Regions from separate parts of the Clostridium acetobutylicum ATCC 824 genome, predicted to be linked through region 1. Evidence: riboswitches for the same ligand, from Rfam matches in the RefSeq annotation. Region 1 holds a riboswitch; each other region holds the start of a gene.

Region 1 (3,802 bases):
CAGCTTCAGGTATATTTGGAGTTATTAAAGTTCCAAGCGGCAAAAGACATGTTATAAGTTTTTCCATAGCTTGATCAGATAATAGTTTGCTTCCACTAGTAGCTACCATAACAGGATCAATTACTATATTTTCTGCTTTATATTCCCTAAGCTTTTTTACTATAACATTAATGATTTCACCACTAGATACCATCCCTATCTTTACTGCATCTGGACAAATATCAGTAAATATGCACTCAAGCTGTTTTTCAACAAATTCTGGAGTCGCTTCCATGATTCCATAAACTCCTGTTGTATTTTGTGCAGTTAATGCTGTAATGGCACTCATTGCATACATTTTATGTGCTGTAATGGTCTTGATGTCAGCTTGAATACCTGCTCCACCACTACAGTCTGAACCCGCAATAGTTAATATCTTTTTAATCAACTTCAAAACCTCATTTCCTTACATAATTTTAATAGCTTTCATACCTTGCAGCATCATCTAATTTATCACCATCTAAATTAAAAACTTCATCGATAATATAATTTCTGTAAGAAGAATTGCCATCCCTTTTAGACAGTCTGTTATATGCAAGCTCTCCACAAATCCCCATAGCACAAACCGAAGCTAAGGTTGCTTCTAATGGACTATCAACATTCGCACTTATATATGCTGCTGTCATTGCGCTTAACATGCAACCTGTACCAGTAATTTTACTCATATTAGGATTACCATTCCTTACAACATACGCCTTGCTTTCATTAGCTATAATATCAATGGCTCCTGTAATTGCAATCACAGCACCCGTTTTTTTAGAAAATCCTTTAGCAAAATTAATTACATTATCTAATGTATCATCTTTTACTTTATCATTGACATCAGCATCTACACCTTTAGTTATACCTTGACCCAAGGCAAGTACCTTTATCTCAGAGATATTTCCACGAATAACAGTGAATTTAACCTCCTCAAGCAATTTTAAAGCAGTTTGACGTCTAAGTTTTGAAGCACCCACTCCCACAGGATCTAAAATAACTGGATGCTTTAACTTATTCGCCATTTTTCCAGCTTTAAGCATTGACTCAATAGTATTTTCATTAAGAGTACCTATATTAATATTAAGCCCTCTGCAAATGGATGTAATCTCCTCTACCTCCCCAATATCATCTGCCATAATCGGTGAAGCCCCGCAGGCAAGAAGAATATTTGCACAATCATTAACAGTAACATAATTTGTTATATTATGTATCAAAGGATTTGTCCCTCTCACATTTTCAAGTCTTTCCTTAAGCATTTTTCATCCCTCCAAAAATTGTATTTTTAATATATAAATTACTTTTCCTTAAAATAAAAAAGAGAATACCCTTTGGCATTCTCTCCAGTAAATCAAGTAACCTATTTCCTACGTTGGCATTATCCAAATCAGGTATATGGATCGAAGTTCAATTACTTCCTCTCAGCCTGAAAACAAGCTCCCCTGAAAAATATTAAGTTATACCTATTTAATTAAATAAAAGGATGCTGCTAGTGATAACAACATCCTTTTAACATTTCCCACAACTTTTGAAACACTACAAATTGTAAGCTTTCTATTAATCCATATGTAATATAGACTATCTCTTTGAGAATTGTGGTGCTCTTCTTGCCTTTTTAAGACCGTATTTCTTTCTTTCCTTCATTCTTGGATCTCTTGTTAAGAATCCTGCTTTTTTAAGTTCACCTTTTAAAGTTTCATCAGCCTTTAATAAAGCTCTTGAAATTCCGTGTCTTATAGCTCCTGCCTGGCCTGTGAATCCACCACCATGTACATTAACTAAAACATCGAATTTTCCTTTAGTTCCTGTAAGATTTAAAGGTTGATTAACTATAAATCTTAAAGTTTCAAGTCCAAAATAATCTTCTGCACTTCTCTTATTTATTACAACTTTACCTTCACCAGGTACAAGTCTAACTCTAGCTACTGCTTCTTTTCTTCTTCCTGTTCCCATATATTGTACTTTTGCCATTTTAAATCCTCCTTCCGGCGTTTAATTAATATTTCAACTCTAAAACTTCAGGTTTTTGAGCTTCATTATTATGCTCTTCGCCTTTATATACTTTTAATTTCTTAATCATTTTTCTTCCTAATACACCGCTTGGAAGCATTCTTCTAACTGCTTCATAGAATACGAAGTCAGCTTTCTTAGCAATTGCATCTTTATATGACATTTCCTTTAATCCACCTGGATATAAAGTATGGTGTCTAAACATTTTTTGATCTGCTTTTTTTCCTGTTAAAAGAACTTTTTCTGCATTTAAAACTATTACGTAATCTCCAGTATCAACATTTGGAGTGTATATTGGCTTATTTTTTCCTCTTAAAATTGAAGCTATTTGACTTGCAGCTCTTCCAAGTGGCTTACCTGCAACATCAATAACATACCATTTTCTTTCGATTTCCTGTGGTTTCGCTAAGTACGATTTCATGGTTTTTCCTCCTTCAACAAATCTGTTTCTATTCTACGAGTTTCTTCTATGTCTAAGATCCGGGGCTAGTGGATCTTTTAATCATTTAACAAACATTTAAATTATACTATAACCTGGCAGTCATGTCAATAATCACGCTCACTATAATATAATTTAATACATAACTTTTTCAAGACATAACCCCTTAGCTGGAACGACTCTTCCTGCTTTTGTCCTATCCTTTGATTCTACAATAGTTTTCACATTTAGAGGAGTTATCTTTTCTTCTCCTACTTCTAAAAGTGTTCCTACTATTATTCTCACCATATTGTACAAAAAACCATCACCCGTAACATAAAAAATTACTTTATTCTCATCCTCTACGATTCTGGCTTCATATATGGTTCTAATATTAGACTTAACTTTACTGCCCGTGCTCTTAAATGATGTGAAGTCATGAGTTCCCAAAATATATTTAGTTGCCTCACGCATAAGATCACAATTTAATTTATGCCCATATTGATAAACATAATTTCTGTCAATAGCTGCTCTTTGTAGTCTATTTAAAATGGTGTAGCTATAAGTTTTTCCTTTGTTATCAAAACGTGAATGAAAATCCATTGGTACTTCCTCAGAATTGAGAGCTACTATATCATCTGGCAATACTGAATTTAGTACGAGATAAAACTTCTCAGGCGGTATAACTGTGTTTGTCTTAAAATTGCATGTATAGGCTTTTGCGTGAACTCCAGAGTCAGTTCTGCTACAACCAATAACATCAATTTTCTCTCCTGTTATTTCACCTATTATTTTCTCTACCTCTTCTTGAACAGTAACAACATTCTTTTGCTTTTGCCATCCACAATAGTTAGTACCATCATATTCTAATGTCAATTTAACATTTTTCATAATAACACCTATTTATAAGTAATTGCTTAAAACTGAAACTCCAACTAAAACTACACTGAAAAATACTGCTACACAATCCCGTGAGGTAAATTTTAACTGCTTCATTCTTGTTCTTCCTTCTCCGCCTCTATAGCATCTTGATTCCATTGCCATTGCAAGCTCATCTGCTCTTCTAAATGAGCTTATAAATAAAGGTACAAGTATAGGTATAAGACTTTTGGCTTTCTTTATTATGTTTCCAGAATCAATGTCTGCACCTCTTGCCATTTGTGCCTTCATTATTTTATCCGTTTCATCTATTAAAGTAGGTATAAATCTGAGAGCTATTGTCATCATCATTGCAAATTCATGTGCTGGAAGTCCTATTTTTGAAAATGGGGTCAACAATTTCTCAATTCCATCTGTGAGCTCAATTGGTGAGGTCGTGTATGTAAGCATAGACGTACCTATTATGAGAAATATTAA
Region 2 (3,802 bases), 190 kb from region 1:
TTTTCAAAATCCTTAAACACAGGATTATATCCTAACTCCTTTATTCTATTATAAACTTCACTTACACTCCTCTTGTCATTTGTATCAAACTGTCCTTCGCCTTTATCCTTGCAGCCATGGCCTCCAACCTCTGTGGACACTCCTGCTGACATTTTTGTAACTCCAATAGGTATAAGTTTATCTCTAAACTCTTTTGGCTCTCTTGTGGTTATATTTGTACCTGCTCTTGGAAGAAACATTTTATATGCTAGAATAACCTGTACAATATTTTTGTCATTAACTTCATATATATCATCAAAGCTTCCAGCATGAGGTCTTATTCTCGGTGCAGACATTGATATTTCAACACTTGGGAACTTTTCTTGAATATATGAAGCATGAAGACCTGTAAAAAATGCCTCACTTCTCCATTTGTAAAGTCCTAAAAGTGCTCCAGTTCCTATTGAGTGGATTCCAGCCTCGCAAACCCTTTCAGGCGCATCAAGTCTAAACTTAAAATTTCTTTTAGGTCCGCTTAAATGAACTTTGGAATACTTTTCTTCATTATATGTCTCTTGATAAATAGTTAAGCTATCCGCACCTGCTTCTACTAACTCTCTATATTCATTAACCTCAAGAGGATATATTTCAATACATATGGAACTAAAATATTTTTTTAAAAGTTTTATTGCATCCTTTATATATGAAACTGGAGTTTGAACTTTTGATTCTCCTGTAAGAAGTATTATATTTCTCATACCTGAACTATATATCGCCCTTGCTTCCTCTTCTATTTCCTCCATTGTGAGCTGTTTTCTCTTTATTTTATTTTTTACATTATATCCACAATAAGCACATCCATTTACACAATAATTAGCAATATATATAGGTGTATAAAGCACCACTGTTTTTCCAAAATTCTTAAGCGAAAGTTCTCTAGCTTTTTGTGCCATATGTTCTAAATACTTTTCTGCAGCTGGAGATAAAAGCTTTAAAAAGTCCATCTCATGGAGAATATCCTTACATAAAATCTTCTCTATATCCCTAGCAGTTACCTTTGAAAAAAAATCATCAAAGTCAAAATCTTTATATTGTTGCAATTTTTTATAAAAACTCATTTACCTACACTTCCTATCTTAAAAATCCTGTAAGAGGAGAAGATGCTGATGCGTATTCTTTTTCCTCTCCTATTTTTGCAACATAGGCCATTCTTCCTGCTTTAACTGCCAAAGAGAATGCTTCTGCCATTAATACTGGATTATCTGCTGTTGCTATAGCCGTATTTACAAGTACCGCATCTGCTCCCATCTCCATAGCCATAGCAGCATCTGATGGTTTTCCTATTCCCGCATCTACAACTACAGGAACTTCATTTATTTCTTCTATTAATATTTTAAGCATTTCCTTAGTTCTAAGTCCTCTATTACTTCCAATTGGTGCTCCCAGTGGCATAACTGCTGCTGCTCCGACATTTACAAGTCTTCTTGCATCCATAAGGTCAGGATTTACATATGGAAGTACTATAAAACCTTCCTTTACCAAAGCCTCTGTTGCCTTTATCGTTTCATAATTATCTGGAAGTAAATATTTATTATCCGATATAACCTCTATCTTAATCCAGTTTCCACAACCTGCTGCCTTAGCTATTCTTGCAAGTCTAATAGCCTCCTCTGCATTTCTAGCTCCTGATGTATTTGGTAAAAGTATTAAATCCTTATCTATAAAATTCAAAATATTATCCTGCTTTGAAGTTATGTCAACTCTTCTAAGTGCTACTGTTATAACCTTTGAATTTGATTTTTCCATGATTTTTGGTATAACTTCATTAGAGGCCAATTTACCTGTCCCAACAAAAAGTCTACTATCTAGTTTAACTCCACCTATTTCTAATTCATCCACTTAAATTCCTCCCAAAACTTTATTCATTTTCCATGATTATTCTAAGTACTTGGTTTGCCTCATGGTTAGCCGCTATATTAACTCTTGGAGCCATAAGACCACAGCCAGGTGCTGCTTCATTTTCTCCATCGCCCACAATATAAAAATTTTTATTTATCTTCTTTGTTACAATGCTGTTACTCGAAAAATACCCTGCCATTCCGGATGCTCCGATTACCTTTTTACCATTCATTTTTGTAAGAACGCTATTTATAAGTTCTGCCTTACATACAGGATTATCAAAAGCCTCAACAATTATATCCACATCTTTAAAAATTTCTTGTGCATTGTTCCCATTTATAAATGTGTCTACTACGTCTACCTTCACAAATGGATTACATTGACTTATTATTTCTTTAAGTGCTTCAGTTTTTTTCATACCTATATGTCTTATAAAATAATGCTGACGATTTAAATTGCTTGGTTCAACTACATCAAAGTCCACAAGTACAAGTCTTCCAACTCCTATTCTTGCAAGGCTTACCGCTGCATTTGAACCAAGTCCTCCAAGACCAGCTATCCCAACAGATGTATTTTTCACTTTTTCATGAACCTTTGGAGTATGCCTCGAAACTAGCTGTGCTTCCATATCTTCTTTTTTAGGAATTTCACCCTTTTTAATAAAAACAACGTTATCTTCTTCTTTTAAACTTAAATCTTTTTTCATAATAAAACCGTTATAAACAACAACATCTGAATCTTTTTTTATCTGCCGTTTTAGCTGCATAAGTGTAGTTCCATTTTTCACATCTAATGATCTTTCATTTACATATACCTTCATTTAACCACCACCAACAAATCTAACTACTTCAACCTTAGACTCACTTGAAAGTTTTTTTTGTTTATACTCATCTTTATTTATGATTTCTAAGTCCACTTCAACAACTACCTGACTACTTTCTATATTCATTTTATCTAAAAGTTCATAAACAGTTATCTCATCATCAAAATTCATATCTTTTCCATTTACTAACACTAAATCACCTCTTTTGGAGAAATAAAAAAGAGAAGCAAATCGCTTCCCTCATAACTTTCTTTCACATTAAAACATATAAACTTCTGCGCAGAATTATATGTAACAAACATGATGCATTAACTCCCTACGTTGGCATTATCCAAATCAGGTTATGAGGGTCTGGAATCACATTCCACTCTCAGCCTGTCTACAGGCTCCCCGTTAACTATATTTAATTTTTACATTTTTAATTTAGCACAATAAAACACAAAATGCAAATTTTATTTTTAAGCGTTTAATGTAAATATTGTATTTATGAGCTTTTAATTGCATATTTATATAATTCCTGGTTATAATTCATAATGCTTACACCTTAAAATTTATGTTTAAAAATTTAAGAATAATATTTTTAAGAAGGATTTTTTAATGATATAATATTGTATAAATATTTACATTAGGAGTCTTTATGGAAAAACATGATAGAATAAATCTAATTTTAAATCACAAAAATTTCAAAACATACTTGCTAAAAAATATGGAGTATGAAAATGGCAGAAAGTTTTGTCTTCACAATTTAGAACACTTTCTTGATGTTGCAAGAATTGCATATATAATGGTTCTAGAAAAAAATCTTGCTATAAAAAAAGACATAATCTATGCTTCTGCTCTTCTCCATGATATAGGACGATGGCAGCAATATGAAAGTGGAATTTCTCATTCTAAAGCAAGTTCAATTTTAGCAGCTAATATCCTAAAAGACTGTGAATTCAACGATTCTGAAAGCACCCTTATAATTGAAGCAATAAAAAGTCATGGAGAAGCAAACACTCTCTCGGATTTAAGCGCCATATTATATAAAAGCGATAAGCTTTCTAGGAATTGCTTTAATTGCTCTGCTTATAAAGAATGTAATTGGAGTTACAATAAAAA
Region 3 (3,802 bases), 1.7 Mb from region 1:
CAAATTGAAAAAACCGGGGAAGTAGCTTATAATACAAAGAAAAGATTAGCTGGTAAGGTATTTAATTTAATGTCGGCTTATGATGGTGCAATCAGTAGATTCCTTCTTGAAGATGAATATCCTGAGTACTTAGCCGTACCTTACAAAAAGAAAATGGATTTAAGATATGGAGAAAACCCTCATCAAACAGCAGCTTTTTATGAGGCAGCTTTTGGAGATGGAGCAATGAAGGGTTTTGAACAACTTAATGGAAAAGAACTTTCTTATAATAACATAAAAGATATGGATATAGCTTGGAAAGTTGTAAATGAATTCGATGAAACTGTATGCTGTGCTTTAAAACACAATAGTCCATGCGGCGTTGCTATTGGAGAAAATCCTTTAGATGCTTATAAAAAAGCTTTTGAGTGTGATGATACTTCGATTTTTGGAGGGATAGTTGCTTTAAATAAAGTTATAGATAAGCCTGCAGCAGAAGAAATGGTTAAAATATTCCTTGAAATAGTTATAGCACCTGACTTTACAGCGGATGCACTTGAAGTTTTAAAATCTAAGAAAAACCTTAGAGTAATAAAAGCTAATGAAAAACCTTCAGATAATTTCGAGCTTGCAAAGGTAGATGGTGCAATGCTTGTTCAAAGTGCAGATAACAAACTTACTGAAAAAATGGAAGTAGTTACAGATAAGAAACCAACAGATGAAGAAATGAGAGATATGATTTTTGGAATGAAGGTAGTAAAATACGTAAAATCCAATGCTATAGTTGTTGTTAAAAATGGAGCAGCAGTTGGAATTGGAGGAGGTCAAGTAAACAGAATTTGGCCAGCTAAGGATGCTATGGAGAGAGGAAAAGGAGCAGCAGTTCTTGCATCAGACGCATTTTTCCCATTTGGCGATATAGTAGAAGAGGCACATAAAAATGGAATTAAAGCTATAATTCAACCTGGTGGTTCTATAAGAGATCAGGAATCCATTGATGGCTGCAATAAATATGGAATTTCAATGGTTATGACAGGTATAAGACATTTTAAACATTAGTCTATAAGTTATAGAATTTCCTTTTAAAATGCTTGTAAATTCAATTTAAGAGGAAATTCTAAGTATGAAAAATAGATTAATTAAGTTAGTTTTAACATCTGTTTTTCATATAGTAAACATAATAAAGTGGCAAGTGATAAAGGGTGAGCTGTAGAAATCAATCCACTATAGCTTATCACTTGAAACTTGTCATTTTTAATAGTGTACATATCATTAAATTTATTATTTGGAGGTTTGTTATGAAGATTTTACTCATAGGTTCAGGGGGAAGAGAGCATGCTATGGCATGGAAAATGGCACAAAATAAAAGTGTTGAGAGAATATATTGTGCACCTGGAAATGGTGGAACAGCTAAAGAAAATAAATGTGAGAATGTGAACTTAGAGAAAACAGAAGAGCTTATAGAATTTGCTAGTAAAAATAATATAGACTTAACAGTAGTAGGTCCAGAAGCTCCTCTTGTAGATGGAATAGTTAATGAGTTTAAGGAAAAGGGACTTAAAATATTTGGGCCTGGCAAGGTAGGGGCACAGCTTGAGGGAAGCAAGTCTTTTTCTAAGGACTTTATGAAAAAATATAATGTAAAAACAGCTGAATATGCGGTTTTTGAAAATTCTGAGGAATCTCTAGAATATTTAAAAAAATGTACTTATCCTATAGTTATAAAGGCGGATGGATTAGCAGCAGGTAAAGGCGTTGTAATCTGTGAGGATTATAAATTAGCGGAAGAGACTATAAAAGCTTTTATGGTTAAAGATGTGTTTAAAGGATCGGGGAAAAAGGTTGTAATTGAAGAATATCTAGAAGGTGTAGAAGCATCAATTTTATCAATTACAGATGGAAAAGCAATAATTCCTTTTGTATCCTCAAAGGATCACAAACAGATTTTTGATGGTAACAAAGGGCCAAATACAGGTGGTATGGGAGCTATATCTCCAAATCCATATTGTACTGAAGAAGTACTTAAAAGCTTTGAAGAAGAAATTCTAAAGCCTACTTTAATTGGAATTCAAGAAGAGAGAATGGACTTTACTGGAATAATATTTTTTGGGCTTATGATAACTAAAAAGGGTGTGTATCTTCTTGAGTACAATGTAAGACTTGGAGATCCAGAAACACAAGTAGTTTTATATCTTATGAAAAGCGACTTTGTTGACTTAATAAATGCAGCAATGGATAAAAAACTTTCTGATTTTGATATAGAGTGGTACGATGGAAATGCATGCTGTGTTGTAGCAGCTTCAAAAGGATATCCTAAAAATTATAGTACTGGTTATGAAATAAGTGGAATAGATGATGCAGGGGATAAAGTATTTTGTGCAGGTGTTAAATTAGAGAATGGAGTTTACAAGACATCTGGTGGAAGAGTTCTATGCGCTTCAGCTAGAGGAATTACTTTAGATGAGGCTATAAAAAAAGCTTACACAGATATAGAAAGAATTAAATTCGACGGTATTTACTATAGAAAAGATATTGGTAAATCTAAATAAAGAAGAAAATATACATAAAATTAAAAAACTATTTACATTTGAAAAAATAAGTGGTAGCATAAATATGTTATTAAAATTTCATATGTATTTTAGTGCTAGGGGTGCCTTTTGGCTGAGAGAAGTTAAAAAACTTTAACCCTTTGAACCTGATTCGGTTAATTCTGACGAAGGAAAGCTTTTTAAATGATTACTTAAAGCACTATATTCGTAGTGCTTTTATTTTTTTCAAAATTAAGGAGAAGGAATGTTTATAGATGCGCATAACCATTTGGATTTTTTTGAGGAACAAGAAAAATTAAATAAGGCTTTGGACATTATAAAAAATGACAATATAATAACGCTTGGATGTTCTATGGACACTAAAAGCTACAAGTTTACAAAGAGTCTAGCTTTGAAAAATAAAAACATTATTCCTTGTTTTGGTATTCATCCTTCTAGAGCTCATGAAAACTTTAAGAATCTTGAATGTTTTGATGAGTATATAAGAGAGAGCAAAATAATAGGAGAAATAGGCCTTGATTACGTATGGGTTAAGGAAAAAGAAAAATATCCTCATATGAAAAGGGTGTTCACTTATTTTCTAGAAGAAGCTAAAAAGTACAATAAAATAACTAATATACATACGAAGGGTGCAGAAAGTGAAATATATAACTATATAAAGAAGTATGAACTTAAAACACCTATAATTCACTGGTATAGTGGTGATAAGGACACTCTAAAAAAGCTTTTAGACTATGGCTGCTATTTTACTATAAGTGTGGACATTGGATATTCTAAGCTCTCAAAGGAAATTGTTCAGCTGCTTCCGATAGATAAAATTTTAACAGAAACAGATGGTCCAACCTCACTTGAATGGGTTAATGGAGATTATGGGTACCCAAACGTTATCAAAAATGTAGTAAAGGAAATCTCTAAAATAAAAAATATTCAGGAGGAGGAAGTAAAAGGCGTTATAGAAAATAATTTTAAAACACTAATAAGGAAAGAGGGAATAACGTTATGAAACCAGTTGTTAATGTGAGTTTGCAGGTACTCCCTGTTGTTGAGGAAAAAAGACTTTATGAGGTAGTTGACAAGGTAATAGAGTACATAAAGGCTTCAGGTGTAAAATATATAATTGGACCTATGGAAACTACTATGGAGGGTGATTTAGATACACTTCTTGAAATAGTAAAAAAAGCACAGGAAATTTGTGTTAAAGAGGGCTCAGAAAGAGTTGCATCCGTTGTAAAGATTGATTATAAAGCTGAAGGCGTGACTATGAATGAAAAAGT
Region 4 (3,802 bases), 190 kb from region 1:
AATGTTCTTAGTTGGGCTACTTGGAATGGTTATAGGAACAGTAGTTGCTATTAGAAAAAGCAAGTGCTATGGAGGAATCTAATATGATATATATGGCATTTTTACATCTAAAGAGAATTTTAGTTCAGAATAAAAGAGGATTTATTATAACAATTTTATTTCCAACTATAGTTGTTAGCTTGGTAGCTTTTTTTTCTAACGGAGTGAGTTCAAATACAACAATAAATATTGCAGTTGTAAATAATGATACAGGAAAAGAAGGAAAGAAATTATTAAAAATATTAGACAAAAGTAATTTTTCTATACATGAAGTTTCTTATAAAGAGGGTGAAGTGGAAATAAAGAGAAATGCAGCATCAATTTGCGTAGTTATACCTAAGAATTTCACACAGAATATTAAAAGTGGGGAAAAGCCATCAATTAATATTGTAAAGGCTTTAAACAGTAACGTTGATACTGCTGTTCTTAATCAATTTAATTCATATATCGGGAAACAAATGGTTTTAAGTAAAGCTTTCAGTGAAACAAGAGCGTTTGGAATTAAGGTAAACCAAAATAAATTTAATAGAGAAATTAAAGATAACATGAAAAACACGTATGTAGAGGTAACTTCAAGGTATCTAAACAATGAAAGTACAAGACCGCTTTCTGGGATATTATCCACAAATCTAATCATAAATTTTCTGATGTATTCAATGATTTATATAGTTACAGATATATATGAACTTAAAAGGAAAAAAATACTTAAAAGGAGTATGTCTACACCTAATAAAAATTCGTCAATATTGATGTCAATATTACTTGCCATGTTTGGACTTTTATTTATACAATCTTCCATACTTGTATTTGTAACAAAAAATTTTCTTCACGTATATTTTGGAAAATCCATTATGGCTGTAATGCTAATTTTCGCGGTACTTAACTTGGTTGTATTAAGTGCAGGACTTGTTGTTGTAAGGTGGGCAAAAAGAGAAACTCATATATCATCTGTAGTGTCACTTACAGTAACTTTGACTTCTGCAGTGGGAGGAAGTTTTATACCGTTAGATAGTATACCTAATCTTCCAAGTGTAATGAAGAAGATAGCATACTTTACTCCTCAAAAATGGGCAGTAGAAGCACTGAATAAAATTTCTCTTGAAAACGTTGGAGTGCACAGTATTTTACCTCACATTGCAGTTTTAATTCTTTTTGCATTAGTTTTCTTTGTAATAGGAGCGGCGCAATTTAGAAGAACAATAAATGAATAGGGTGACAAAAGTAATGTCTACAAAACTAGACTCATGACTTAGTTCAATGGCACCATAATGAAATACTCTGTATAATGAAACCATAGGTTGAAGTTAAATGAAGGGGGAAAACATTATGGAAATGATACTTAATAAATTAGGATATAAGGAAAATGAAGAGATAAAATTTTTAAATAAGGGACCCTGCGGAGTATGGCTTATTTGGATAGGTATTATAATAATATTAGGAACTATGTTTGGAGGAGAAAATTGTGTGAATCCTGGTATATTTTCTATAGGATATGCTTTAGGAATGATTATTATATTTAGAACAGAATTTATAAAAAAATATTTATCTTACGGAAAAAATTCAAGCTTTCAAAGTAAAATGGCAAACATATCTATAATAGTAATGTTTGTGACTGCAGGAATTATTGGAGGAAGATACTTTGGAGAACAAAATTTTAGAATGATATGGCTTGCAGCTTTTTTAGCAACTGCTATTCACTTTGTACCTTTTTCAGTAGTTCATGGAAAACTTCTTTTAGTATTAGCATTTTTAGTAGGTGTCAATGCTATATATGGAATGATGCATATAGAAATAAGTTTTTATTACATAGGAATTATAGATGGAATATTAAAAATTGCATTTGGAATATTGATGGTTAAGTTTAGACAGCCATAGTAAAAATCAAAGGGGACAGATTCACTATTAACTGTCCCTTTTAATTATGTTTTAATTATTTGAGGTAGATATGGTGTATAGACGTTTCAATGGAATTATTGCTATTATCACAAGACAAATTATGCAATCAATGGATAAAAAGGAACCATTATATACTATAGAATATATAAGAGGAGATTGTCCTTTAGGAGCACTGCTAGCAAAGAAAACAACACCTGATATAACATGGAATAAAAATCTTATAAAAACAGCAGTAACAGTTCCTAAAAGTTTTTTATTTTTAAAATAGCCAGCAAAGCCTAAAGCCATATATGGTAGAGGATAATCGAAAAGTACCTGAATCGGATGAAGTAGATATGGTTCTAGCATAAGATCTATTATTCCAAATAGAAAGCCGGTTAAAAATCCTACTTCAGGACCATAAAAGAAGGCAATTAGTAGTATAGGAACCATGCTTCCTAAAGTAACACTTCCTCCTTGTGGTAATTTGTATATTTTAAATAAACTTAGAACAGTTGAAAGTGCCAAAACAACTCCAACTTGAGCTACTAATTTTGTAGTGAATTTTATTTTTTTTACCTTTAGTAAAACAGCTATTAATATTAAAACACCTACAAGAGTAGCTATAGCGGATGGACTTTGTGATATCGTCTTAATACTTTTAGAGAATGAAAAATTGTCCATAACAAAACCTCCTAAATTATATGTGGATTTAAGGTAAACAAAAAATAAAAAGCTGTAATCAACAGTAGAAAACAGATCAACTGCAAATTACAGCAAGTAATTCAAAATTCAAACTGCTTCCCTACGCTGGTATTATCCAGATCAGGTTAAGGGTTAACGTGACAAACTGTTTCTCAGCCTAAAGGCACCCCTAGCACATATATTTTTTATTTCATTATAGTACATACATGAGAAAAAGTAAATCTTAAGGTATTAAGTTCCATAAGATTTACTTTTTGAATTTATAGAGATTGTGTTTTTGATAAGACATTCTTTATATTAATTAATCTCTTATTGGATATAGGATGAACCAAGTATGGGTTTATATCACATAATGGAGTTATGACAAAAAGTCTTTCTGCCATTCTAGGATGGGGGATTGTGCAGTGAGGATCATAGGTAACTAAATCATCGTAAAGTAAAATATCAATATCTATGGTTCGAGGACCCCAATGTATTTTTCGTTCGCGTTTAAGCGACTTCTCTGTTTCAAGGAAAAAGTCCATAAGCTCATTTGGTGTCATTAAAGTTTTTACTTCAGCAGCGCAGTTTAAAAAATTATCTTGGTTTAGATATCCAACAGGTCTTGTAGTATAGAAGTTAGAAGTTTTTGTGATTTTGCATAAATAGTTGTCATCGATAATTTTAAGAGCATCTTTTAAATTTTGTGATTTATCTGCAATATTTGATCCAAGGCCTATATAAACTGTATGCCAACTTCGTTCTATTTCTACAGAAACATACTTTAAATGTTTTTTTACAGGAGCCCAAGGTTTTTTTAAAATTACTTTTACAGATTGAATTAAATCGTAATTTAGTAAAATAAACTCGGCTACTTTTTCAGCAGCAGTTTCAATTAAATCGAAATTTTCCCTCTGAAATTCTTCTTCTACTCTATCAGAGAGTTCAGCGTAATTTACTGTATCGCTCAAAGTTTTTGACAATCCAGGTTTTCTTAAATCTAAAGTAAGGTATAGAGATAATAAGAATTTTTGTCCTAATACTTTTTCTTCTCCTAGAACACCGTGGTTCGCAAATATTTCAAGATCTTCTATAGTTATTTTGTCCAATATAATCATCTCCTTATTATTGCATCAGCTACCATACAAGCTCGTTTATTTTCAAGAACGTCATGAACTCTAATAAAATCACAGCCTTTGACTAC

Evidence for each region. Region 1 has a riboswitch for thiamine pyrophosphate ahead of thiM (hydroxyethylthiazole kinase). Riboswitches for the same ligand answer to the same signal wherever they lie in the genome.
Region 2: linked by a shared signal. The riboswitch ahead of thiS (sulfur carrier protein ThiS) and the one ahead of thiM (hydroxyethylthiazole kinase) in region 1 are both predicted to bind thiamine pyrophosphate.
Region 3: linked by a shared signal. The riboswitch ahead of CA_RS07345 (TatD family hydrolase) and the one ahead of thiM (hydroxyethylthiazole kinase) in region 1 are both predicted to bind thiamine pyrophosphate.
Region 4: linked by a shared signal. The riboswitch ahead of thiT (energy-coupled thiamine transporter ThiT) and the one ahead of thiM (hydroxyethylthiazole kinase) in region 1 are both predicted to bind thiamine pyrophosphate.

What each region holds. Positions count from the first base shown of each region.
Region 1 covers NC_003030.1:3,248,592-3,252,393, forward strand. The annotation lists gene thiD (bifunctional hydroxymethylpyrimidine kinase/phosphomethylpyrimidine kinase) at 1-424, opposite strand, end outside; gene thiM (hydroxyethylthiazole kinase) at 456-1,277, opposite strand; TPP riboswitch at 1,366-1,472, opposite strand; gene rpsI (30S ribosomal protein S9) at 1,597-1,989, opposite strand; gene rplM (50S ribosomal protein L13) at 2,015-2,449, opposite strand; gene truA (tRNA pseudouridine(38-40) synthase TruA) at 2,603-3,337, opposite strand; gene CA_RS15925 (energy-coupling factor transporter transmembrane component T family protein) at 3,350-3,802, opposite strand, start outside.
Region 2 covers NC_003030.1:3,055,026-3,058,827, forward strand. The annotation lists gene thiH (2-iminoacetate synthase ThiH) at 1-1,097, opposite strand, end outside; gene CA_RS15035 (thiazole synthase) at 1,111-1,878, opposite strand; gene thiF (sulfur carrier protein ThiS adenylyltransferase ThiF) at 1,898-2,698, opposite strand; gene thiS (sulfur carrier protein ThiS) at 2,699-2,893, opposite strand; TPP riboswitch at 2,997-3,104, opposite strand; gene CA_RS15050 (HD domain-containing protein) at 3,339-3,802, shown strand, end outside.
Region 3 covers NC_003030.1:1,539,158-1,542,959, forward strand. The annotation lists gene purH (bifunctional phosphoribosylaminoimidazolecarboxamide formyltransferase/IMP cyclohydrolase) at 1-1,038, shown strand, start outside; gene purD (phosphoribosylamine--glycine ligase) at 1,278-2,528, shown strand; TPP riboswitch at 2,616-2,718, shown strand; gene CA_RS07345 (TatD family hydrolase) at 2,773-3,531, shown strand; gene CA_RS07350 (thiamine-binding protein) at 3,528-3,802, shown strand, end outside; gene CA_RS07355 (ABC transporter permease) at 3,793-3,802, shown strand, end outside.
Region 4 covers NC_003030.1:3,059,577-3,063,378, reverse strand. The annotation lists gene CA_RS15080 (ABC transporter permease) at 1-82, shown strand, start outside; gene CA_RS15075 (ABC transporter permease) at 84-1,250, shown strand; gene CA_RS15070 (DUF6609 family protein) at 1,366-1,914, shown strand; gene thiT (energy-coupled thiamine transporter ThiT) at 1,966-2,598, opposite strand; TPP riboswitch at 2,700-2,800, opposite strand; gene folK (2-amino-4-hydroxy-6-hydroxymethyldihydropteridine diphosphokinase) at 2,880-3,707, opposite strand; gene folP (dihydropteroate synthase) at 3,713-3,802, opposite strand, start outside.